DNA from 2 places in the Streptomyces sp. WI03-4A genome. Region 2 is predicted to be linked to the other one. Evidence: riboswitches for the same ligand, from Rfam matches in the RefSeq annotation. Region 2 holds a riboswitch; the other holds the start of a gene.
The links. A riboswitch is a leader RNA that binds a small molecule or an ion and turns the genes downstream of it on or off. The one in region 2 is predicted to bind cyclic di-AMP.
Positions count from the first base shown of each region.

Region 1: another riboswitch for cyclic di-AMP. It lies ahead of PV343_RS23280 (transglycosylase family protein); the one in region 2 lies ahead of PV343_RS29145 (M23 family metallopeptidase).

Region 1 covers NZ_JARAUO010000024.1:20,530-31,848, reverse strand. Annotated here, with positions in the region: gene PV343_RS23300 (Ppx/GppA phosphatase family protein) at 384-1,325, opposite strand; gene PV343_RS23295 (DUF501 domain-containing protein) at 1,322-1,870, opposite strand; gene PV343_RS23290 (FtsB family cell division protein) at 1,918-2,394, opposite strand; gene eno (phosphopyruvate hydratase) at 2,499-3,806, opposite strand; gene PV343_RS23280 (transglycosylase family protein) at 4,142-4,825, opposite strand; cyclic di-AMP (ydaO/yuaA leader) riboswitch at 4,830-4,998, opposite strand; gene PV343_RS23275 (transglycosylase family protein) at 5,185-6,231, opposite strand; gene PV343_RS23270 (cytochrome P450 family protein) at 6,400-7,668, opposite strand; gene PV343_RS23265 (nucleoside triphosphate pyrophosphohydrolase) at 7,745-8,740, opposite strand; gene PV343_RS23260 (SurA N-terminal domain-containing protein) at 8,823-9,467, opposite strand; gene PV343_RS23255 (glycoside hydrolase domain-containing protein) at 9,606-10,433, opposite strand; gene PV343_RS23250 (serine/threonine-protein kinase) at 10,557-11,319, opposite strand, start outside.
Region 2 covers NZ_JARAUO010000035.1:69,812-81,130, forward strand. Annotated here, with positions in the region: gene PV343_RS29095 (low temperature requirement protein A) at 1-82, shown strand, start outside; gene PV343_RS29100 (cation:proton antiporter) at 375-1,694, opposite strand; gene glgA (glycogen synthase) at 1,691-2,881, opposite strand; gene PV343_RS29110 (amino acid permease) at 3,132-4,667, shown strand; tRNA gene PV343_RS29115 (tRNA-Lys) at 4,756-4,828, shown strand; gene PV343_RS29120 (GTP cyclohydrolase II) at 4,877-5,512, opposite strand; gene PV343_RS29125 (MarR family winged helix-turn-helix transcriptional regulator) at 5,636-6,205, opposite strand; gene PV343_RS29130 (dihydrofolate reductase family protein) at 6,274-7,407, shown strand; tRNA gene PV343_RS29135 (tRNA-Met) at 7,474-7,547, shown strand; gene PV343_RS29140 (PP2C family protein-serine/threonine phosphatase) at 7,749-8,942, shown strand; cyclic di-AMP (ydaO/yuaA leader) riboswitch at 9,201-9,369, shown strand; gene PV343_RS29145 (M23 family metallopeptidase) at 9,377-10,408, shown strand; gene PV343_RS29150 (aldo/keto reductase) at 10,558-11,319, shown strand, end outside.

The DNA.
Region 1 (11,319 bases), on a different contig from region 2:
GGCCTGTGCTAAACTCCGCGACCCGCGTGACGCAGGTCATGGTCACGATCGGGAACCGGCGGGCGGTCTGACCCGTTGTCAAGGCCGCGTGAGCTGCCTCTCTTGCTCCCCGGAGGAGCGGTGAGCCTTGCGTGACACCCCCGGAACACCCCCCTCCGCAGGACCCTCGCGCTCACTGCCTGAACATGTTCAAACAGCTCGGGAGCCCCCGGAAGGGCCTGTCGGCCCCATTTCTCGGTTCCGCGAGGCGGAATTCCTTGTGAAGAACTTCACGAACTTTCCCGGGCGACCGTCCCCGAGGGGCCCCGCGAGGGCCCCTCGGACCCGCTCAGACGTTATCCGACCTGCTCAGCCGATGGCTACCAGTCAGTAACGAAAGAGAGCTAGGCCACCGACCAGGCGATGCCGTCGAGGATGTCGTGCTCGCTGACGACGACCTCCCGGGCGCCGATCCGCTCCATGATCGCCAGCAGCACGAGGGCGCCCGCCCCGATGACGTCGACCCGGCCCGGGTGCATCGACGGGATCGCCGCGCGCTCGGCGTGCGTGGAGCGCAGCAGCCCCTCGGTGATCTCGCGGACGCGGTCGTGGGAGATCCGGGAGTGGTGGATGCGCGCGGAGTCGTACTCCGGCAGGTCCTGGGCGATCGCGGACACCGTGGTGACCGAGCCCGCGAGGCCCACCAGGGTGTGCGCCTCGCGCAGCGGGACCGTCCGCTCGGCGAGGTCGAGGGCGGCCTCGATGTCGGCCCTTATCGCGGCGACCTGCGCCTCGGTGGGCGGGTCGCTCACCTTGCCGTCGTGCACCAGGTGCCGTTCCGTCATCCGCACGCAGCCCACGTCCACGGAGCGGGCGGCCCGCACGTGGTCGTCGCCGACCACGAACTCGGTGGAGCCGCCGCCGATGTCCACGACGAGGTAGGGCCGGGCGAGGTCGTCACGGCCCGTCAGCTCCCTGGTGGCACCGGTGAAGGAGAACTCGGCCTCCTGGTCGCCGGTGATGACCTCGGGCTCGACACCGAGGATGTCCACGACCCCGCGGACGAAGTCGTCCCGGTTCTCGGCGTCGCGGGAGGCGGAGGTGGCGACGAAGCGGAGCTTCTCGGCGCCGTGCTCCTTGATGATCTCCGCGTACGCGCGGCACGCGGCGAAGGTGCGTTCCAGCGCCTCGGGGGCGAGCCGGCCGGTGCGGTCGACGCCCTGGCCGAGCCGCACGATCGTCATGCGCCGGTCCAGGTCGACGAGTTCACCCGTCGCGGGGTCGGCGTCGGCGACCAGGAGCCGGATGGAGTTCGTACCGCAGTCGATGGCGGCGACGCGGGTCACTTGGCATCCCCCTCGGCGGGCTCGGCGGCCTCGGCCGGCGTCACGCACGGCCCCTTGGCCCACCACTCGGGCAGCATCGCGATGGCCTCGTCGCCCAGCGGGTTCACGCCCGGCCCCGCGGCCAGCGAGTGGGCGACGAGCACGTGCAGGCACTTCACCCGGTCCGGCATTCCGCCGGCGCTCGGGAAGCCCTCCAGGACCTCGATCTCGTCGCGGCGCCGGATGTAGTCCTCGTGCGCGGCGCGGTAGGCGGCGGCCAGTTCCGGGTCGGTGGCCAGCCGCTCGGTCATCTCCTTCATGACGCCGTTCGCCTCCAGCGTGCCGATCGCCGAGGCGGCGCGCGGGCACGTCAGGTAGTACGTCGTCGGGAAGGGCGTGCCGTCGGGCAGGCGGGGTGCCGTCTCCACGACGTCCGGCTGGCCGCAGGGGCAGCGGTGCGCGATGGCCCGAAGGCCCCGCGGCGGGCGGCCGAGCTGCTGCTCGAAGGCCTCGACGTCCGCGTCGGTGGGCTCGGTGTGCGGAGTGGGCGGCGGAGGCGTTTCCATGACTGCTTTCAGGGTGGCTTTCTGTCGGTCACCGGCCGGGGGCCGGCTCACTGGTCGGAGGCGTCGGACTTGTCGACCCCGTCCCAGACGTTCGCGTACCAGGGCCGGCGGGCGGCCCCGAGGTCGGCGCGGGACTGCTTGGCCGCGCCCGGGTCGATCACGACGTACCCGGTCTCCCCGGGCATCACGTAGTGCAACCGGCGCCGGATCTGCTGTTCGGCGTAGGCGTCGTCCTGCCAGCGCGCCTTCAGGTCGCGGAGCTGCTCGACGCGTCTGCGGGCCTGTTCCTGCTGCCGCTGCTGGTCGGCGATCTCGGCGCGCTGCGAGACGTACTGCCGCATCGGGTAGGCGAGCGCGACGATCATCGAGCACAGGACCAGCGCGAGCAGGGCCGCGCGGCCCGTGAGCCGGGAGCGGCGCGCCTGCCGCTTGGTCTGGGAGCGGTAGACCCGGGCCGCCGTCTGCTCGCCGAGCAGCCGCAGCCTGGTCGCGGTGGAGAAACGGTCCCGGTCCTTCACGGCCATGTGGCTTGCCGCCTCCCCTTCCACGTGCGTACGTCCCCGGACACGGTACGGGACCGGGTACGGGGACGTACGTACGACTGGCTAAGACTTAGCCCGGTGGGAGGTCAGCCCTTGGAGACCTCGACGTGGCCGCGGAAGCGCGGGAACGCGCTGCGACCGGCGTAGACGGCGGCGTCGTCGAGGATCTCCTCGATGCGCAGCAGCTGGTTGTACTTGGCGACACGCTCGGAGCGGGCCGGGGCACCGGTCTTGATCTGGCCGCAGTTGGTGGCGACGGCCAGGTCGGCGATGGTGACGTCCTCGGTCTCGCCGGAGCGGTGCGACATCATGCACTTGAAGCCGTTGCGCTGGGCCAGCTCGACGGCGTCCAGGGTCTCGGTGAGCGAGCCGATCTGGTTCACCTTCACCAGCAGGGCGTTGGCGGTGCCCTCCTCGATGCCGCGGGCGAGGCGCTCGGGGTTGGTGACGAACAGGTCGTCGCCGACGAGCTGGACCTTGTCGCCGAGCTTGTCGGTGATGACCTTCCAGCCGGCCCAGTCGTCCTCGAACAGCGGGTCCTCGATGGAGACGAGCGGGTAGGCCGCGACGAGCTCCTCGTAGTACTCCGTCATCTCGGCGGCGGAGCGCTCCTTGCCCTCGAAGAGGTACTTGCCGTCCTTGTAGAACTCGGAGGCGGCGACGTCGAGGGCGAGGGCGATCTGCTCGCCGGGCGTGTAGCCGGCTTCCTTGACGGCCTCGAGGATGAGGTCGAGGGCCTCGCGGTTGGAGCCGAGGTTCGGGGCGAAGCCGCCCTCGTCGCCGAGGCCGGTGGCCAGACCCTTGCTCTTCAGGACCTTCTTCAGCGTGTGGTAGACCTCGGTGCCCCAGCGCAGGGCCTCGGAGAAGGACTCCGCGCCGATCGGGGCGATCATGAACTCCTGGATGTCCACGTTGGAGTCGGCGTGCGAGCCGCCGTTCAGGATGTTCATCATCGGCACCGGGAGCAGGTGCGCGTTGGGGCCGCCCAGGTAGCGGAACAGCGGCAGGTCGCTGGCCTCGGAGGCGGCATGGGCGACGGCGAGGGAGACGCCGAGGATGGCGTTGGCGCCGAGCGAGCCCTTGTTGTCGGTGGCGTCCAGGTCGAACATGGCCTGGTCGATCAGGCGCTGCTCGGTGGCGTCGTAGCCGACCAGCTCGGGGCCGATCTGCTCGATGACGGCGAGGACGGCCTTCTCGACACCCTTGCCCTGGTAGCGGTTCGGGTCACCGTCGCGCAGCTCGATGGCCTCGAAGGCGCCGGTGGAGGCGCCGGACGGAACGGCGGCACGACCCGTGCTGCCGTCGTCGAGGCCGACCTCGACCTCGACCGTGGGGTTGCCTCGGGAGTCCAGGATTTCCCGGGCTACGACGACGTCGATGGACGGCACGAGCATCTCCTTCATGGATGTGACGCTGGTTGTGCGGGGCTGGTGTGCCGCGCGCCTAGAGCCTAACCGTCCAAGGGGCGTCGGCCACCGACCGACCGTCCCGTGGACAGGCGAGGACTGGGAGGGACAGGGGGAACCGTACCCATTGTTTCCGTCCGGAACAAAGGGGCTTGCGCGTGAGGCCCGGCCGAACACCCGGGAAACAGCAGAACCCCGCCCCGGCGCGTACGGGGGACGACGCGCCGGGGCGGGGAGCCCGTGGGGACGGGGGACGACTCTCACGGGGCCTCAGGGCCGGAACCCGGGGGTGAGAGCGCGGTGCTCCCTGAGGGAGCCGGGGGTCACTTCAGGTGGAGCTGCTGACCCGGGTAGATGAGGTTGGCGTCCTGGACGATGTCCTTGTTCAGCTCGAAGAGCTTCTTCCAGCCGCCCTGGACGTGGTGCTTGCCGGCGATGAGGCTGAGGGTGTCGCCCTTGACGACCTTGTACTCGCCGTCACCCTTCTTGACCTTCTTGCCGGTCGGGGTGGTGACGGTCTTGCTCGCCGACGGGGCGGTGCGGGTGGCCGAGCGGTTGGCGGCCTGCTGGTCGGTGGAGCGGGTGGTGGTGGTGCTCTTGCTCGTACCGGCCGAGGCGGCGGCACCGGAGTACGGGGTGCCGGACAGGCCCGTGCCACAGACCGGCCAGGCTCCCTTGCCCTGCGCGGCCAGCACCTTCTCGGCGACGGCTATCTGCTGCGCCTTGCTGGCCTGGTTGGCCTGCGCGGCGTAGGCGGTGCCGCCGTACGCCGCCCAGGTGGAGGCGGAGAACTGCAGACCGCCGTAGTAGCCGTTGCCGGTGTTGATGGACCAGTTGCCGCCGGACTCGCACTGGGCGACCTTGTCCCACTCGGAGGCGGTGGCGGCGGAGGCGTTGCCGGCCGCCATCAGCGGAGCGGCGACGACGGCGCCGGTGACACCGGCGAACGTGATGGCGCGGACGGCCTTGGACGGACGACGGTGCTTGCCCTTGCCGGAAAACAGCATGGATCGATCCCCTCACCGACGCCTGCGAGGTGAGCTGTCGGGTTCGGGCCGGTTGAGTTGCCCGGCCGTGCCTCCCTGGGAGGCACGGCTCCACCCCTAGCCGGTTCCAGCTCGACTGCTGGGCCCGGCACTTACCTTGGGTCCCCCGCTCCTGCCTGCGGCGCGTGACGCGACGACTGTTCCCGGGCAACCGCTGGCAGGATTCGGCGTTGCGACTGCCGGGGCTCGTGGTGACGAGCGGCCTTGACCGTAGACAGGCGATCGACGGAATTTCAAAGACGATCAGGGCTTCTGAGACTCATCCCACACTTTCACCAAACCGGACATTAGTGAGTGAAGTGGGGCGTCAACTCCCGCCACTATTCGCCCGTTTCGGCACCTACTCGCAGGGTCTGACCGGCACTGATGTCGTCGGGATCGGCACCGATCGCCTTCTTGTTCTGGTCGTAGAGCGCGTGCCACCCGCCGTCGACGTCAAGGGAGTCGGCGATGGAGGCGAGGCTGTCCCCCTCGTGGACCGTGTAGGTGTCGGCGGCGCGGGAGGCGTGACGGCCGGAAGAGGAGTCACTCTGACCGTTTGTCACGCTTTCGTCCGCACTGGTGCCGCGGTGACGCCCGCCGCTGCTCACCGCACCGGTGTCGACCAGGCTCCAAGAACTCCCGGCCTGCCACGAATTGTCCGAGTCGTCCGTGGCGGGTTCCACAGGGGAGGACCCGGTCTCCTGCGTGCCACCGGAGTCCGGGGAGGAGGATTTGTCCGACTTGGGAGTGTCGGCCCCCTTGTCGGAACCGTGGGCGTCACCGGCCTTGTCCTTGCCCTTGCTCTTGCCCGACGACGGCTTGGCGTCGACGGAAGGCGAGGAGTCGGGGGACGAGGAGGGGCCGGACGAGGTGGGCGAATCCGGCAGGCCGGACGAGTCGGAATCCGCGCCGGAATCACCCTGCGAGTCGTCCGTGGATCCGGAGTCACCCTGACCCGACGAGCCCTCGCCGGAGCCGCCGACGCCCGTGTCGACGTTCACCGAACCGGAGTTGGAGGTCAGGCCCGACAGCAGGGCGCAGGTCGCCCAGGGGGTGGTGCCCCGGTCGGCGAGGATCTTCTCGGCGACGGCGATCTGCTGCGAACGGCTGGCCTGGTCGGCGCTGGAGGCGTACTGACCGCCGCCGTACTTGTCCCAGTCGTCCTGGGATATCTGGAGACCGCCGTAGTAACCGTTGCCCGTGTCGGCGCTCCAGGAGCCGCCGCTCTCGCACTCGGCCACCTTGTCCCAAGTGGTGCCGTCGGCCGCGTTGGCGCTCGCGGCGCCGAGGAGCGGGATCGCGATGGCGGACCCGGTCACCCCCGCCGCTACGAGCAGAGCCGGGGCCTGACGGGGGCGACGATGGCGGCCGTTCCCGGAGAGCATGCGGAGACCTTTCGTGCGACAGCAGGACCGGCGCGGCGCAAGGAACTCCGCGCCACGCTGATGGGTGAACGTATAGGCAGACGATCACTTGTCACAAGTTAATGCCGCGTAGATCACGTGAAGATCACAGAGTTGAACACCGCATGTATGTCGGCCCGTACCACTGCGTCAGGGGGCGGGCGTGAACTCCACGGGCAGGGTGCGCAGACCGCGCATGATGAGTCCGCCGCGCCAGCGCAGCTCCGCCGGATCCACCGCGAGCCTCAGGTCGGGCAGGCGGGTCAGCAGCGTGCCGAGCGCTGTCTGGCCCTCCAGCCGGGCGAGCGGGGCGCCGAGGCAGTAGTGGATGCCGTGCCCGTACCCGAGGTGCTGGTTGTCCCGCCGCGACAGGTCGAGCACGTCCGGATCGGCGAACCGCTCCGGGTCCCGGTCGGCGGCGGCGAGCACGACGAGCACCGGGTCCCCGGCGGCGATGTCCTGCCCGCCGACGGTGAGCGGACGGGTGGCGAAGCGCCAGGTCGCCAGCTCCACCGGGCCGTCGTAGCGCAGCAGTTCCTCGACGCCGGTCTCCAGCAGGCCGCGCTCACCGCGGGCCAGGGAGTCCTGCAGCCGGTGACGCTGACCGGGATGGGTGAGCAGCGCGTACGTCCCGTTGCCGATCAGGTTCACCGTGGTCTCGAACCCGGCGAACAGCAGGATGAAGGCCATGGCCGCGGCCTCGTTCTCGGTGAGGTGCTCGCCGTGGTCGGAGGCGCGGATGAGCCCGGAGAGCAGGTCCTCGCCGGCGGCCGGGGTGTCGGGCAGCGCCTCGCGCTTGCGGTGGATCAGCTCGGCGAGGTAACCGCGCATCTTCTTCACGGACCGCGCGACACCGCCGCGCGGGCCTCCGCCGTGCCGGATCATCATGCCCGCCCAGTCCCGGAAGTCGTCCTGGTCCTCGCGCGGGACGCCGAGCAGGTCGCAGATCGCGTAGATGGGGAGCGGGAAGGCGAACTCGTGGATGAGGTCGGCCGAACCGGTCGCGGCGAACCGGTCGATGAGCTGGTCGGTCAGCTCCTGCACCCGGGGCGCGAACTCGGCGACCCTGCGGGGGGTGAACGCCTTGCTGACCAGCCGGCGCAGCCGGGTGTGGTCCGGCGGGTCGATGTTCAGCAGGTGCGTCATCAGCTCGGCCTTGCGCTCACCCGGGATACCGGTCTTGCCTTTGGCGTGCGCGGGCTCGTCGTGATGCGCCGGGTTCTTGCTCAGCCGCTGGTCGGCCAGCGCCTGCTTGGCGTCGGCGTACCGGGTGACCAGCCAGGCCTCCACCCCGCTGGGCAGCCGCGTGCGGTGCACGGGCGCGTGCTCGCGGAGCCAGGCATAGGCGGGGTACGGGTCGCCAGCGAACTCCCACGTGAAGAGTTCGGGGGCCGTCGGGGGGTGGGGCTGGTCGGTCACTCCCCGACGGTATCCGGCCCGCCGGGACTCGCGCCGCGGGCGTCCGTGGGCGACAGCCCGTCCGGGTCCCCCGTCGTCAGTCCCCGGCGCCGCCGGTGCCCTGGCCCTCCGTCTGCCTGATCGCGTCCCGGTACACCCGGGCCGCCGCGCGCAGTGCCGCCTCCGGGTCCACGCCGTCGGCCTCGGCGCGGACCGCGAGCGCCAGCAGCTCGTAGCCGATGCCGTCGCCCTGGGGCAGTGGGACGTCGAGGCCCGCCGTGCGCACGCGGGAGGCGAGCTTGGCGGTGAGGGCGAGGCCGGGCTGGCCGAGGGGGACGCCCTCGGTGACCGAGCTGCGCCGCTTCTCCTCGGCCTTGGTGCGCAGCCAGTGCTCCTTGACGTCCTCCGGGGTCTCGGCCGTCTCCTCGCCGAACACGTGGGGGTGGCGGTGGATCAGCTTGGCGACGATGCCGCCGGCCACGTCGTCCACGGAGAAAGGCGCGTCCGGGTCCTCCTCGGCGATGCGGGAGTGGAAGACGACCTGGAGCAGCACGTCGCCCAGTTCCTCTCGCAGTTCGTCGCGGTCGCCGGCCTCGATCGCCTCGACCAGCTCGTACGCCTCCTCGATGCCGTACTTGGCCAGGCCCTCGTGGGTCTGCCGGGAGGACCAGGGGCATTCGAGGCGGATGCGGTCCATGACCTGGACGAGGTCGAGGAGGCGGGCGCCGGGCAGGTCGTAGGAGGCGGGCAGCAGCTCCAGCTCGGGCATGCGCACCCTGCCGGAGCCCGCCAGACGGGCGAGTCCGTCGGTGAGGGCGGGCTCCCCCTCGCCCGTGGCCACGACCACCGCGGTCCGCCCGCCGGCGCACGCGTCGACCAGCTCCTGCGCGGTGGGGGACGCCTCCGTCACCGCTATCCCGGCCTCCCGCAGGTAGGGCAGCTGCGGATGCGCGCCGTCCGCGCACAGCACGGTGTCGGCGGCGCGCAGCGCCTGCCACGCGGGCCAGGACAGCAGCCCGGGGGCGACACGATGGCTGGTGGTGAGCAGGACGATGCGGCCGGGGACGGCTTCGGGGCTGGTTGCGTTCACCATCCGAACGTAACCCACGGCACGGACGCACGGGATCGGTTGTCCACAGGGCCGGGATCACCGTGTGATCGTAGGACCGGCAGTGCTACGCCGGCTGCTGCTGCGCGGTGGTCGTGACCTCGTGCACCCACGGCGTGCCGGCGTCCACGCGGCTGCTCTTCTGCACGTCCCAGGAGCCGTAGCGCGGGTTGAGGTCGATGTGCAGCTCGCCGGAGGCCTTCGACAGGGCCTTCCAGAAGGCCGGCTGGCTGGTGTCGGTGCCGAGCTTCGCGGCGAGCTTCTGCGCCTCCAGCTGGAGGCGGAGGTTGTCGTCCAGGCGCTCGGGCGCGATGCCGTACTTCTGCAGCCAGGTCGTCTGCAGCCCCTTGGCACCGCCGGCCTGCTGCTCCAGGCCCGCCCGCATCTGCAGGACCTCCTTGCGGGTGACCGCGATCCCCTCGTCCTGCGCGGCTCGGTGCAGCACCCGGTCCAGGACCATGTTGTGCAGGGTGTCGCGGGTGAGGCTGCCGGTGGAGGCGAGGACCTGCTGGTACTGGGTCTCGTCCGGCACCGCGGCCCGCTGTGCCTCGCGTACCTCGTTGACCCGGCCCTCGAGCTGGGCGACGGTGATGCGCTGTCCTCCCACCACGGCGGCCGCGCCCGGGTGCGCCTCGCTTCCGCACGCGGTGAGCAGGGGGGCCGCCGCGGCGAGCGCGGCGGAGAGGACGAGCGCGGTGCGACGGCGGTGCAAGGAGACCTCCAAGGGGAGATTGTGCGGCGGTGCACAAAGTCTTGCGGTGATCGATGGTAGGCAGTCGGCACGCTGTGGCCAACCCATTCGACCAACGATTCACGCGCGCTTCGGGCACCGCCGCGCGTCCCGCCCGGATCAGCCGGTGATGGCCACCGGCGCGTCCCACGCGTCACGGTCGACCGTGAGCGTCACACCGCCGTGCGCCTCCTTGCTGTTGACCATGTACTGGTGGGCCCGGCTGTGGCCGGTGAACCGGGTGGCGCCCCACGGCCAGTCCGTGGTGGTGGTGTTCTTCTTGTCCCACAGCGCGTACCAGAGGTTGCCCGGCAGGTCCGTCTGGTTCGTCGCGGTGGCGATCGCCTTGGCGCTGGAGCTGGTGAAGCCGTAGTAGCCGGCGCGGTACGTCTTGGCGTGCAGGCCCTTGTCGAAGGCGCGCACGTAGGCCAGCACGGCGTTGTTGCACGACGTGTTCGTGCTGTCGTACGCCTCCATGTCGAGGTAGATCGCGCTGCCCGCCTTCATGCCGAGCGCGGCGGCCCTGGCCACGGCGTCGGCGGCGTCCGTCGCGCCGAGGGAGGCCGCGGTGGAGGCGGTCAGCTTCTCGGGGTCGGAGCCGGACTGGCAGGGCGGCTGGGCGCCGACGTAGATCGGGACGAGCTTCCAGCCCAGCCCGCTGACGTACTTGACCCAGGAGGAGGTCAGGTTGGGCTGGGCGCAGCCGCGGTTCTTGCCGCCCACGTAGACGGCGGCGGCGCCGTAGAAGCCGGTGTGCCAGGCCTTCATGGTGGATTGGGAGGGCGCGGTGCAGGTGTCGAAGGCGCGGCCGGTGAAGGTCTTCTGCGCGGGCCAGGCCGTGGCGGCCATGGAGGTCTGTGCCGCGATGCCGGCGCCGGCGGCCACCGCCGCCCCGGCCACCGCCCACGTGACGTACCTGCGCTTCTTCGACTGGCGATGGCCGGCCATGAAACCCCACCCTTGCTCGTGCGTGCCGTGGCAAAACGAACGGCAACCTATCCCGTGCCGTTGCCGACTTCGGAAAACGCGATCCCCCGGAGATCACAAGAATCAGCCGGGGAACGGCAAAAACTATCCGCGCACCTGTCCCAGCCACTGGAGGGTCCGGCGGATCTCCCCGGCCAGCGGGTGGCCGGGGCCCTGGAAGCGTTCGACGTCCACGAGCAGCCGCGCGAGCGTGTCGTGGGCGGCGGGCCGGTCCCCGACGGCGAGCAGCAGGTGGCCGATGCGGCGCCGGACGTCGTGCGCGAGCTGCGGGTCGCCGGAGACGTACTGGTTCTCGTAGTACGGCAGCAGGGCGCGGTACTCGGCGAGCGCGGCCGCCGGTTCGCCGAGCTGTTCCAGGCACTGGGCCGCCTCGTAGCGGTAGCGCAGGGACTGCGGGTCGGCCTGGCCGGCCTCGGCGGCGCGCTCGTCGGCCAGCCGGCGCAGCTCGGGCAGCGCGCGCCGGTACTGGCCGTCGTCCATGAGGGTGGCCGCGTACTGCTTGCGCAGGGTGCGCACCACCGGGGAGTGCTCGCCGTGCTGCTCGGCCGCGGTGGGCAGGATGGCGCCGAGGATGTCCACGGCCTGGGTGATCCGGCCCTCGCCGAGGAGCCGCTTGATCTCGTCGACGGCGGCGGCCACGTCGGGCTTGCCGGTCACCGCCGGCGCGGGCGCGACGGGTGCGGGCTGCGGCGCTGGTGTCCGGGCGCGGTCCGGCCAGGGAGCGTGCGGGCGCAGGAAGGGGCGGGTGGGGTCCAGGGGCGCGCCGGTCGGCATGCCCCGTGCGGGCAGCAGCAGTTCGAGGTGCTCGTAGACCTCCTGCGCGGAGGCCGGCCGGTGCTGCGGGTCC
Region 2 (11,319 bases):
GGTCCTGGTGGTCGGCCTGTCCTGTCAGATCCTCGTCGAGACCCGCGCCCCCGCGGTACCCCACACCCTGCGCGACCCCTGACCCTGCCCCCTTCCGAAGGGCGGCCCCGCCGACCGCGGGGGCCGCCCTTCGGCGCGTGCCGCCGCCCCGCTGGGGGGCACCCCCCGGCGCGCCTGCCACCGTCCGCTGCGGGGTCCCGGCAGGGCCGGTCCGCGCCCCGTGCGGTCGCGGCTCCGCCTGGCCCCGCCCCGGGAGGCGCGGGGAGACACGACGAGACGCGAGGAGGCGCGGGGAGACGCGAGGAGGCGCGGGGAGGGCCCGCCCGGCACGGGTGTGGCCGTCCACTCCAGGGTGTCCACCGGGCCGGGCTCGCCTACGCCTCCACCCGCACCCGGTCCGCCGCCCCGCCCCCGGCCGGTGTCCCCGGCGCGGCGTCCAGTGGGCGCAGCCGGTCCAGCAGGGTCAGGCCGGGGCCGACGAGGGCGGTGGTGAGGAGGGCCATGAGGGTGAGGGCGATGAGCAGGGTGCGGTCGATCAGGCCCGCCTGGTAGCCGACGGAGAGCACCACCAGTTCGGTCAGTCCCCGGGAGTTCATCAGGACCGCGAGCCGCAGCCACTCGGCGGCGGGCAGCCCGCGCAGCGCGCCCACGGCGGCACAGCCGGCCGTCTTCACCGCGCACGCGACCGCCACCACCGCCCCGACGACCGCGAGCGTCGTCCCGCTCCAGTCGAACGCGCCCAGGTCGAGGCGCTGTCCGTAGCCCAGGAAGAAACAGGGCAGCAGCACCGCGGCGGCCACCTGCTCCAGCATGTCGAGTCCGGGTGCCGGGCCCGGCCGCAGCCTGCCGTACAGGAAGCCGAAGAGGAGCGCGCCGAAGAGCTGGTGCAGCCCGAGCGCGGCCGAGGCGCCGCCGGCCAGCACCCCGCCGGCCGCCGGCAGGACGAGTCCGGCCCCCGGCCGGCGGGCACGGCGGCCCCGGCTCGCCCACCACAGCACCGCCACGGCCGCGAGCCCGCACCCCGCGAGCACTAGCCGGCCGGACCGGACCGCGCCGGAGACCACCAGCGCGGCGGTCAGGGTGCACCAGGCGGCCGCGTCGCCCGCTGCCGCGGCGCCGAGGCTCAGCCGGCCCACCCGGGTCCGGGTCAGCCCGGCGGCCTCCAGCAGCCGGGCGAGCACCGGCAGCGCGGTGACGCTCAGGGCACACCCGAGGAAGAGGGCGAACCCGGTGGTGCCGGTGCGCGGACCGGCGAACCGCCCGACGGGCCCGAGCGCGAGCAGCACCCCGGCGACCATGGGCACCCCGAACGACACGGCCGCCAACACCACCACCGTCCCACCCCGCACCCCCTCGCCGTGTGTCTCCCGAGCCCCGTCCGGCGTCTCCTCCGCCCGGCCCAGTCGGCGGCCGATGCCGAGGGCGTACAGCGTCACGCCCAGCTGGGCCAGGGTGTCCAGGGCGGGCAGGGTGCCCGGACCGAAGAGGAGACGGTGCGCCCCCGGGGCGAGCGCCCCCAGCAGCGACGGGCCGGCCAGCAGGCCGACGGCCATCTCGGCGACGACCGGCGGCAGTCCGGCCGCACGGGCCGCCCGGCCGGCGCCGTACGTCAGGAACAGCAGCGCGGACAGGCCGAGCAGGAAGGCGGCCGTGGGGTCGAGCGGGCCGGACGCACCGGCGGCGCCACCCGTCACGCGAGCACCTCGCGGTAGACGTCCAGCACCCGTTCGGCCGCCGCGCGCCAGGAGAAGCGGTCCCGGGCCCGGGCCCGTCCCGCCTCACCCATGGCCCGGGCCCGCTCCGGCTCGGCGAGCAGCCGGTTCACCGCGGCGGCGAAGTCGGCGGCGAAGCGCCCGGGATCCAGCGGGGTGCCCGTGCCGTCCTGTTCCTGTTCGACCGGTACCAGCAGCCCGGTCACGCCGTCGTCCACCACCTCGGGGATGCCCCCGGTGGCGGTGGCCACCACGGCCGTGTCGCACGCCATCGCCTCCAGGTTGACGATGCCCATCGGCTCGTACAGCGAAGGGCAGACGAACACGTCCGCGTGGGTGAGCAGTTGGCGCAGCGAGACCGGGTCGAGCATGCCGTCGATCCGGACGACGCCGCTCCTGACCCGGCGCAGCTCCTCGACCAGCGCGGCCGTCTCCGCCGCGATCTCGGGGGTGTCCGGCTGCCCGCAGCACAGCACCAGCTGAGCCGCCGGGTCCAGTTCGAAGGCGGCGCGCAGCAGATGGGGCAGCCCCTTCTGCCGGGTCACCCTGCCCACGAAGAGGACCAGCGGCCGGTCCGGATCGATGCCGTGGTGTTCCAGCGCGGCCGTGCCCGGGTCCGGCCGGTGCGCGTCGGTGTCGATGCCGTTGTGCACCACGTGCACCCGCTCGGGATCGACCTCCGGATAGACGCGCAGCACGTCCTCGCGCATCCCGTGCGACACGGCGATCACCGCGTCCGCCGAGGTGACGGCGGTCCGTTCGACCAGCGAGGACAGCCGGTAGCCGCCGCCGAGCTGCTCCGCCTTCCAGGGGCGCAGCGGTTCGAGGCTGTGTGTGGTCACCACGTGCGGGATGCCGTACAAGGTCCGGGCGAGCCGGCCCGCGGAGTTCGCGTACCAGGTGTGGCTGTGCACCAGGTCGGCCCCCGCGCAGCCGGCGCCCATCTCCACGTTCGTGGCGAGGGTGCGCAGCACGGGGTTCGCGCCGTCCGCCAGATGCGGCTCCCGGTAGGCGGCCACACCGGGCTCCGGGCGCGGCTCTCCGAAGCAGTGCACCCTGAGGTCCACCAGGGTGCGCAGCTGCCGGGCCAGTTCGGTGACGTGCACGCCCGCGCCGCCGTAGACGGCCGGCGGGAATTCCTTGGTGAGCAGATCCACGCGTGTGTTCATCCGTACTTCCTGACGTCGGCGGCCGAGAGCGGTGGGTTCCGTGCGTGCGCGGGCCCGCGCCGGACCGGGACGGACCGGGCCGGGGCGCGGGTGGGGTGCGGGGAGCGGCGGGTCCGCGCCCGGGATGACCTGGGAGTCCGCGGCCCCCTGACGACGGGGCGGGAGAGCGGGGGCCGCGGACCACGCATCCACGCTAGGGCGATGACGGTGTGTCGCATGTCACCGCCCGAGACAGGGAATTGCTGGGGGCATGACAGAAGACGCGGCAGTGCGCAGCGGAGCGGAAGGGCCGTCCGACGAGGAACGGCTGGCCCAGCTCGGTTACACCCAGGTCCTCGCCCGCCGGATGTCGGCGTTCTCGAACTACGCCGTCTCCTTCACCATCATCTCGGTGCTGTCCGGCTGCCTGACCCTCTACCTCTTCGGCATGATCACCGGCGGTCCCGCGGTGATCACCTGGGGCTGGGTCGCGGTCGGGCTGATGACCCTGTTCGTGGGGCTGTCCATGGCCGAGATCTGTTCGGCCTACCCGACCTCGGCGGGCCTGTACTTCTGGGCCCACCGCCTGGCGCCCCCGCGCTCGGCGGCGGCCTGGGCGTGGTTCACGGGCTGGTTCAACGTGCTGGGCCAGGTGGCGGTGACGGCGGGCATCGACTTCGGCGCCGCGTCCTTCCTCGGCGCTTACCTGAACCTCCAGTTCGGCTTCGAGGTGACCCCCGGCCGCACGGTCCTGCTCTTCGCCGGCATCCTCCTGCTGCACGGCCTGCTGAACACCTTCGGCGTCCGGATCGTCGCCTTCCTGAACAGCGTGAGCGTGTGGTGGCACGTCCTGGGCGTGGCGGTGATCGTCGGCGCGCTGGCCCTCGTCCCGGACCACCACCGGTCGGCGTCCTTCGTCTTCACGAAGTTCGTCAACGAGACGGGCTGGGGCAGCGGCCTCTACGTGGTCCTGCTCGGCCTGCTCATGGCCCAGTACACGTTCACCGGCTACGACGCCTCGGCGCACATGACGGAGGAGACCCACGACGCCTCCACCGCGGGCCCGAAGGGCATCGTCCGCTCCATCTGGACCTCCTGGATCGCGGGCTTCGTCCTGCTGCTCGGCTTCACCTTCGCCATCCAGTCGTACGACAAGGAGCTCGCCTCCCCGACCGGCGCGCCGCCCGCGCAGATCCTGCTGGACGCGCTGGGCGCGACCACGGGCAAGCTGCTGCTGCTGGTGGTGATCGGGGCCCAGCTGTTCTGCGGCATGGCCTCGGTCACCGCCAACAGCCGCATGATCTACGCCTTCTCCCGCGACGGGGCGCTGCCCTTCTCGCACGTCTGGCACACGGTCAGCCCGCGCACCCGCACCCCCGTGGCGGCGGTCTGGCTGGCCGCGCTCGGCGCCCTGGCCCTCGGCCTGCCCTACCTCATCAACTCGACGGCCTACGCGGCGGTGACGTCGATCGCGGTGATCGGCCTGTACATCGCCTACGTCGTGCCGACCTTCCTGCGCGTCCGCAGGGGAGCGGACTTCGAGCGCGGCCCCTGGCACCTGGGCCGCTGGTCGGTGCCGATCGGCATGGTGTCCGTCACCTGGGTCGTGGTGATCACCGTGCTGTTCATGCTGCCCCAGGTCTCCCCGGTCACCTGGAAGACGTTCAACTACGCCCCGGTCGCCGTCCTGGTCGTCCTCGGGTTCGCCGCGACCTGGTGGCTGGCCTCCGCCCGCCACTGGTTCCTCAGGCCCGCGCACGTCCCCGGCCCCGCCCCCGCCGAGCCGGTCGAGCCGGTCGAAAAGTAGCCCTTCCCGCACCCGACGCGGCCGGGTCACCGATACCCGATCGGAGACACGGCCTCGTCCGGCTATGCTCGGACAGGCAACATCGCCAGGGCCCTTAGCTCAATTGGCAGAGCAGTGGACTTTTAATCCATTGGTTGTGGGTTCGAGTCCCACAGGGCCTACGGGAGAGCCCCGGTCCGGACGCCGTCCGGGCCGGGGCTCCTTTCGTGTCAGCCGGCGCTGAGTTCCGTCAACTCCGCGAGCGGCAGCGTGTGCTGGGTCTGCAGGACCTTCGCCCGCAGGTAGCGGACGTTGTGGGCGGTGGTGAACACGCCCGTGGGGACGCGGTCGCGGACGGCCACCCCGAGGGCGCGGAGCTGTCCCGCCTTGTCGGGGTTGTTGGAGAGCAGGTCGAGCTCGTCGATGCCGAGCGCGCGCAGCATCTGCGCGGCGGCCGTGTAGTCGCGGCCGTCCTCCGGCAGGCCGAGCGCGGCGTTCGCCTCGTACGTGTCGAGGCCCTGGTCCTGCAGCGCGTAGGCGTCGAGCTTGTTGTACAGGCCGATGCCGCGTCCCTCCTGGCGCAGGTACAGCAGCACGCCCCCGCGTTCGGCGATCCGCTCGACCGCCTCGCGCAGCTGGGGGCCGCAGTCGCAGCGGGCCGAGCCGAAGACGTCCCCGGTCAGGCACTCGGAGTGCAGCCGCACCAGGGGGACCGGGCCTGGCTCGCCGAGGACGACGGCGATGTGCTCCTGGCCGTCGGTCAGGCCGTGGAAGGTGACGAGTTCGGCGTCGACGGCGTACCCGTCGGCGAAGTGCAGCGGTACCCGGACGCGGGCGCGCGGCGTTGCGGCGGGTGTGTCGGGCATGCGGGCCTCCGGGTTCCGTTCCCATGCTGCCGAGTTCTGCTTCAGATTTGAAGCAGAAGGCAGGAGAGGGACCCTACCCCATGCTTAAAAGTTAAAGCAATGCCTTTGCGGTGCCCCCGGCCGCTACACGGACGGCCCGGGCGGCCCGGCGGACGGCCGCCCGGGCGTCCCCTCGGGCGGGCCCGCACACGGCGACGAGCGCCGCCGCCAGGGCACATCCTCGGGAGCCGCGCCCGCCTCCTCCCCCTCCAGGGTCCGGGCGATCCCCGAGCAGATCTCCTCCAGCTGCCCCACCTGCTCGGGCGTGAGCCGGTCGAAGAGGGTCGTGCGGACGGTGTCGACGTGACCGGGTGCCGTACGCTCCAGCACGGCCGTCCCCGCGTCGGTCAGCACCGCGATGCTGCTGCGCCGGTCCCGGGGGCAGTCCTCCCGCCGTACGAGACCGTCCCGCTCCAGCCTGGACACCGCGTACGTCAGCCTGCTGCGCGTGATCTTCAGCGTCTCCGCGAGGTCGGTCATGCGCAGGCGCCGCTCGGGCGCCTCGGACAGATTGGCCAGCACGGAGTAGAACAGGTGCGGCATGCCGGCCTCCTGCTGGAGCTGCCGGTCGATCGCGTCCTCCAGCAGCCTGGAGGCGGCGATGTACGCGCGCCAGGCGCGCTGCTCCTCGGGAGTGAGCCAGCGGGTCGTCATGCCACCAGTGTAGGTTTGTTTCAAACTTGAACCAAGATCCGGTAGGGTCTTCGCGAGGGAGCGCGCCGATGCCGTACCCGTACGTCCTGCTGTCCGCCGCCGTCTCCCTCGACGGCTACCTGGACGACACCGGCCCCGACCGGCTCCTGCTGTCGGGACCCGCCGACTTCGACCGGGTCGACGAGGTGCGCGCCTCCGTCGACGCCATCCTGATCGGCGCCGGCACCATCCGCGCCGACAACCCGCGCCTGCTGGTGAACTCGCCCGAGCGGCGCGCGGCCCGCGAGGCCGGCGGCAGGCCCGCCTACCCCCTGAAGGTCACCGTCACCGCCTCCGGCGACCTCGACCCCGAGGCGCACTTCTGGCACACCGGCGGTGAGAAGCTCGTGTACACCACGGACCGGGGCGCCGGCCGGGCCGCCCGCGCCCTCGGCCGCACCGCTGACGTGGTCTCCCTCGGCCCAGGACTCGACTGGCGCGCCCTGCTGGAACACCTGCACGACGAGCGCGGCGTCCGGCGCCTGATGGTCGAGGGCGGCGGAACCGTCCACACCCAGCTCCTCCAGCAGGGCCTCGCCGACGAGCTCCAGCTCGTCCTCGCCCCCCTGTTCGTGGGCGACCCGGCGGCCCCGCGGATGTTCGGCCCGGGCGCGTACCAGTCCGGCCGGCTCCGGCTCACCGAGACCCGCCGGATCGAGGACGTCGTCCTCATGCGCTACGAGCCCACCGCACCCGGCACCGGCCCGCTGCCCACCGCCGCCGACCACCGCTGGCTGCGCACCGCCTGCGAGCTGGCCGCCCTCTGCCCGCCCTCGCGGACGGCCTTCAGCGTCGGCGCGGTGGTGGTCGCCGCCGACGGCACCGAGCTGGCGCGCGGCCACTCGCGGGAGGGCGGCGACCCCGTCGTGCACGCGGAGGAGGCGGCCCTCGCCAAGATCGACCCCGCCGACCCGCGCCTCGCCGGCGCCACCGTCTACAGCAGCCTGGAGCCCTGCTCCCGCCGCGCCTCCCGTCCCGCTCCCTGCGCCGAGCTGATCCTGCGGGCGGGCGCCCGCAGGGTGGTCACGGCCTGGCGGGAGCCCGACACGTTCGTGACGGCGGCGGACGGCACCGGCGTCCTGACCGGGGCGGGCGTGGACGTCGTCGAGCTGCCCGAGTACGAGGGCCGCGCGAAGGCGCCCAACGCCCACCTGCTGCCCTGATCCGCACCCCACGGAAAAGCCGTGTGCTCGGCACCCCGCGGATGGCGTACACTGGAGTCACAACGACGCGGGGTGGAGCAGCTCGGTAGCTCGCTGGGCTCATAACCCAGAGGTCGCAGGTTCAAATCCTGTCCCCGCTACTGAAGGCTCAGGGCCGGAATCCAGTAATGGATTCCGGCCCTGAGTGTTTTCCGGCCCACCCCACCAGGACCCCGGTCCGGCGCCGCCCGGACGCCGAGTGGCGTGCGTCACAGTCGGTCGCCCGCTCGGTCCACAGCGGTCGCCCGGCCCGTGCGCCCCCGCCACGCTGGACGCGGGATCAAGGACACGGGAGACGAGCAGTGCGCCCTGGTGAGGTGGAGGAGAGCCCGTACGCCAGGGCCGGCGGCCGGATCCCCGGCGTATCCGTCCCCGACCCCGGGGCCGGTCACCCGCCCCCGCCGCTCCCGCCGGCCGGGCGCCGCGCCCGCCGCCCGGCCCCGCGCACCCTCGCCCGCGCCCTGCCGGTGCTGCTGATCGCCGGCGGAATCCTGTACGACCTGCTCACCCCGCGCGTGTTCACCGGCGTCCCCTTCTTCACCGCCGCTCCGCTGGTGGCCGCGCCCCTGTCCGCGCTGCGCACCACCGTGCTCACCGGTCTCGCCGCCCTGGTCGCCACCTTCGCCGTGCACGCGCGCTTCGGCACCGGCGCGGACGCGAGTCTGGTGACCGAGGTCGTCACGGTGGCCACCGTCGCCCTGCTGGCCGTCGCCATCAACCGGGTCGTACGCCTGGGCGACCGGCGGCTCGCCTCGGCCCGGGAGATCGCCGAGGCCGCCCAGCGGGCCGTGCTGCCCCAGCCGGCCGCCCGGATCGCCGGCTTCGACATCGCGGCCCGCTACGAGGCGGCGCGCAAGGACGCCTTCATCGGCGGCGACCTGTACGCCGTGCAGGACAGTCCGCACGGCGTCCGGCTCATCGTCGGGGACGTGCGCGGCAAGGGCCTGGGCGCGGTCGCCGCCGTCGCGGTGGTGATCGGGGCGTTCCGGGAGGCCGCCGAGCAGGAGAGCGCGCTGGAGGCGGTGGCCGAGCGGCTGGAGCGCGCGCTGGCCCGCGAGGGCACCCGGCGCGACGGGATCGACGCCTTCGAGGGTTTCACCACCGCCGTCCTCGCCGAACTCCCGCACGGCGAGGACACCGTCCGGATCGTCAACCGAGGCCACCCGCCGCCGCTGCTGCTGCACGCCGACGGCTCGCTGCGCAGCCTGGTCCCGTGCGAGAGCGCGCTGCCGCTCGGCATGAGCGACCTGGGCCGGTGGCCCGACCGGGCGACCGAGTCGGCCTTCCCGAGCGGCGCCACCCTGCTGCTGTACACCGACGGCCTCTCCGAGGCGCGGGACGCGCACGGCCGCTTCTACGACCCCTGGCGCCGGCTCGCCGGACGCCGCTTCCCCGACCCGCGCACGCTGCTCGCCCGCCTCGCCGCCGAGGTGCGGCGGCACTCCGGCGGCGGCACGGCGGACGACATGGCGCTGCTCGCCGTACGGCGGCCCTGACCGGCTCCCCGGCAGCCGCGTCGAGCGCCCTCACCCAGGGTCACCGGACGGAAGCCCTCCGCATCACATCTGAGTCACCATCAAAACCTCTGAGACTGCTGAGCTTCGGTCAACTCGCCCGTTTTCCGCCGTTCCTGACGCGTACGTCCAGCCGAAAGAACCTTAATGATCAAGCCGAACGGCTTGGAATCTCACAGTCAGGTCTATTAACGTTCGATAACGCAGCGCGGTCGTCCCAGCCGTCACCAGAGGCGGCTCCGTGCGCACGCGCCGAATCCCGCGAGGGAACCGGGGAACCACCACCTTGGGGTGAATCACGCGAATACCGCCGTGAACCGTACTGGTCCACGGCTCGTATACGCGCGTAGGAGACCTTCCTGCTCCGAACCCGTCAGCTAACCCGGTAGGCGGAGGAAGGAAAGGAGTACGCCCGCGTGGCGTCCAACCGGCCTGCCCCAGAAGCCCCGTTCGTGCCGGCTCAGCGTGAGTCCGACACCTTCGGCTACGGCGAGTACCGCACCGAAGAGGGCCCCTGGGAGGAATGGAATCCCACTGAGGAATCCATTCGCCCCGTGCGCGGCCGGCACCGCGTCGCCAAGCAGCGCGGCGGCGGACTCGCCCGCAGCTCCACGGTCCTCGGCGTCGGCGTCATCGCCGCCGTCGGCGCCGGCGGCATGGCCAGCGCGCACACCGGCAAGCCGCCGGTGTCCATCTCCATGCCCGACCTCCCCTCCGTCGGTTCCCTCCTCGGTGACGACACCTCCGACGCGCCCGCGGCCACCACGGCCTCGCTGAGCCACGTCGGCACCGCCTCCGCCGAGAGCGACCACAGCGACGCCGGCGAGGCCCTGCGCAACCGGATCATGGCCCAGGCCGAGCAGCAGCAGAGCAAGGCCGAGACCAAGGCCACCGCCGTCGCCGTCGCCGCCGCCGAGAAGCAGACCGCCGACGCGGCCGCCAAGGCGGAGAAGGAGGCCGCCGCCAAGGCCGCCGACGCCAAGGAGAAGGCGGAGGCCGCGGCCAAGAAGCAGGCCGAGGAGGAGCGCCTGGCCGAGCTGGCCAAGCAGTTCCAGCTCCCGGTGGTCTCGTACACGATCACCGGCACCTTCGGCCAGCCCGGCTCGATGTGGTCCTCCGGCTACCACACCGGCCTCGACTTCGCCGCTCCCACGGGCACGCTGATCAAGGCGATCCACGGCGGCACCATCACCGAGGCGGGCTGGGCCGGCGCCTACGGCTACCGCACGATCCTCACCCTGGACGACGGCACCGAGCTGTGGTTCTGCCACCAGTCCTCGATCAACGTCAAGGTCGGCCAGAAGGTCGGCACCGGCGACGTCATCGGTCGGGTCGGCGCCACCGGCAACGTCACCGGCCCCCACCTCCACCTGGAGGTCCACCCCAACGGCCAGGCCACCGGCATCGACCCGATGACCTGGCTGCGCGGCAAGGGCCTCACCCCCTGACCGCCCGCCTCACCCCCTGACCGGCCGCTGAACCGGCCCCCGCAGCCCTGACGGCACCCCCCGGACATCAGGGCTGCGGGCCGTCGTGTTCACACACCGTTCGCGGGAGAACCGGAATGGGCGGCGCCGCGGTGACCGTTGAGACAGACATGACTGCTTCCCTGCGCAAAATCGGCACCTCCGACCTCGAGGTCTTCCCGCTCGCCCTCGGCGGCAACGTCTTCGGCTGGACCGCCGACGAGAAGACCTCCTTCGCCGTCCTCGACGCCTACACGGCCGCCGGCGGCAACTTCGTCGACACCGCCGACTCCTACTCGGCCTGGGTCGAGGGCAACAAGGGCGGCGAGTCCGAGACGATCATCGGCAAGTGGCTCAAGGCGCGTGGCAACCGCTCCGAGGTCGTCGTCGCGACCAAGGTCAGCCAGCACCCGGAGTACCAGGGCCTGACCGCCGCCAACATCAAGGCCGCCGCCGACGCCTCCCTGCGCCGCCTGGACACCGACCACATCGACCTCTACTACACCCACTTCGACAAGCCCGAAGTGCCGGTGGAGGAGATCATCGGCGCGCTGGACGAGCTGGTGCGGGCGGGCAAGGTCCGGCACATCGCGGCCTCCAACATCAGCCCCGAACGCCTGCGGGCCTCGCTGGACTTCTCCGACCGCGAGGGCCTGGCCCGGTACGTGGCCCTCCAGCCGCACTACAACCTGGTCTCCCGCGACACCTACGAGGGCCCGCTGCAGGACCTCGCCGCGGCTGAGGGCCTCGCCGCGGTCCCGTACTTCGCCCTCGCCTCGGGCTTCCTGACCGGCAAGTACCGTCCCGGCACGCAGGTCGACAGCGCCCGCGCCGGCTCCGCCGCCAAGCACCTGCAGTCCGAGCGCGGCCAGAAGGTCCTCACGGCCCTCGAC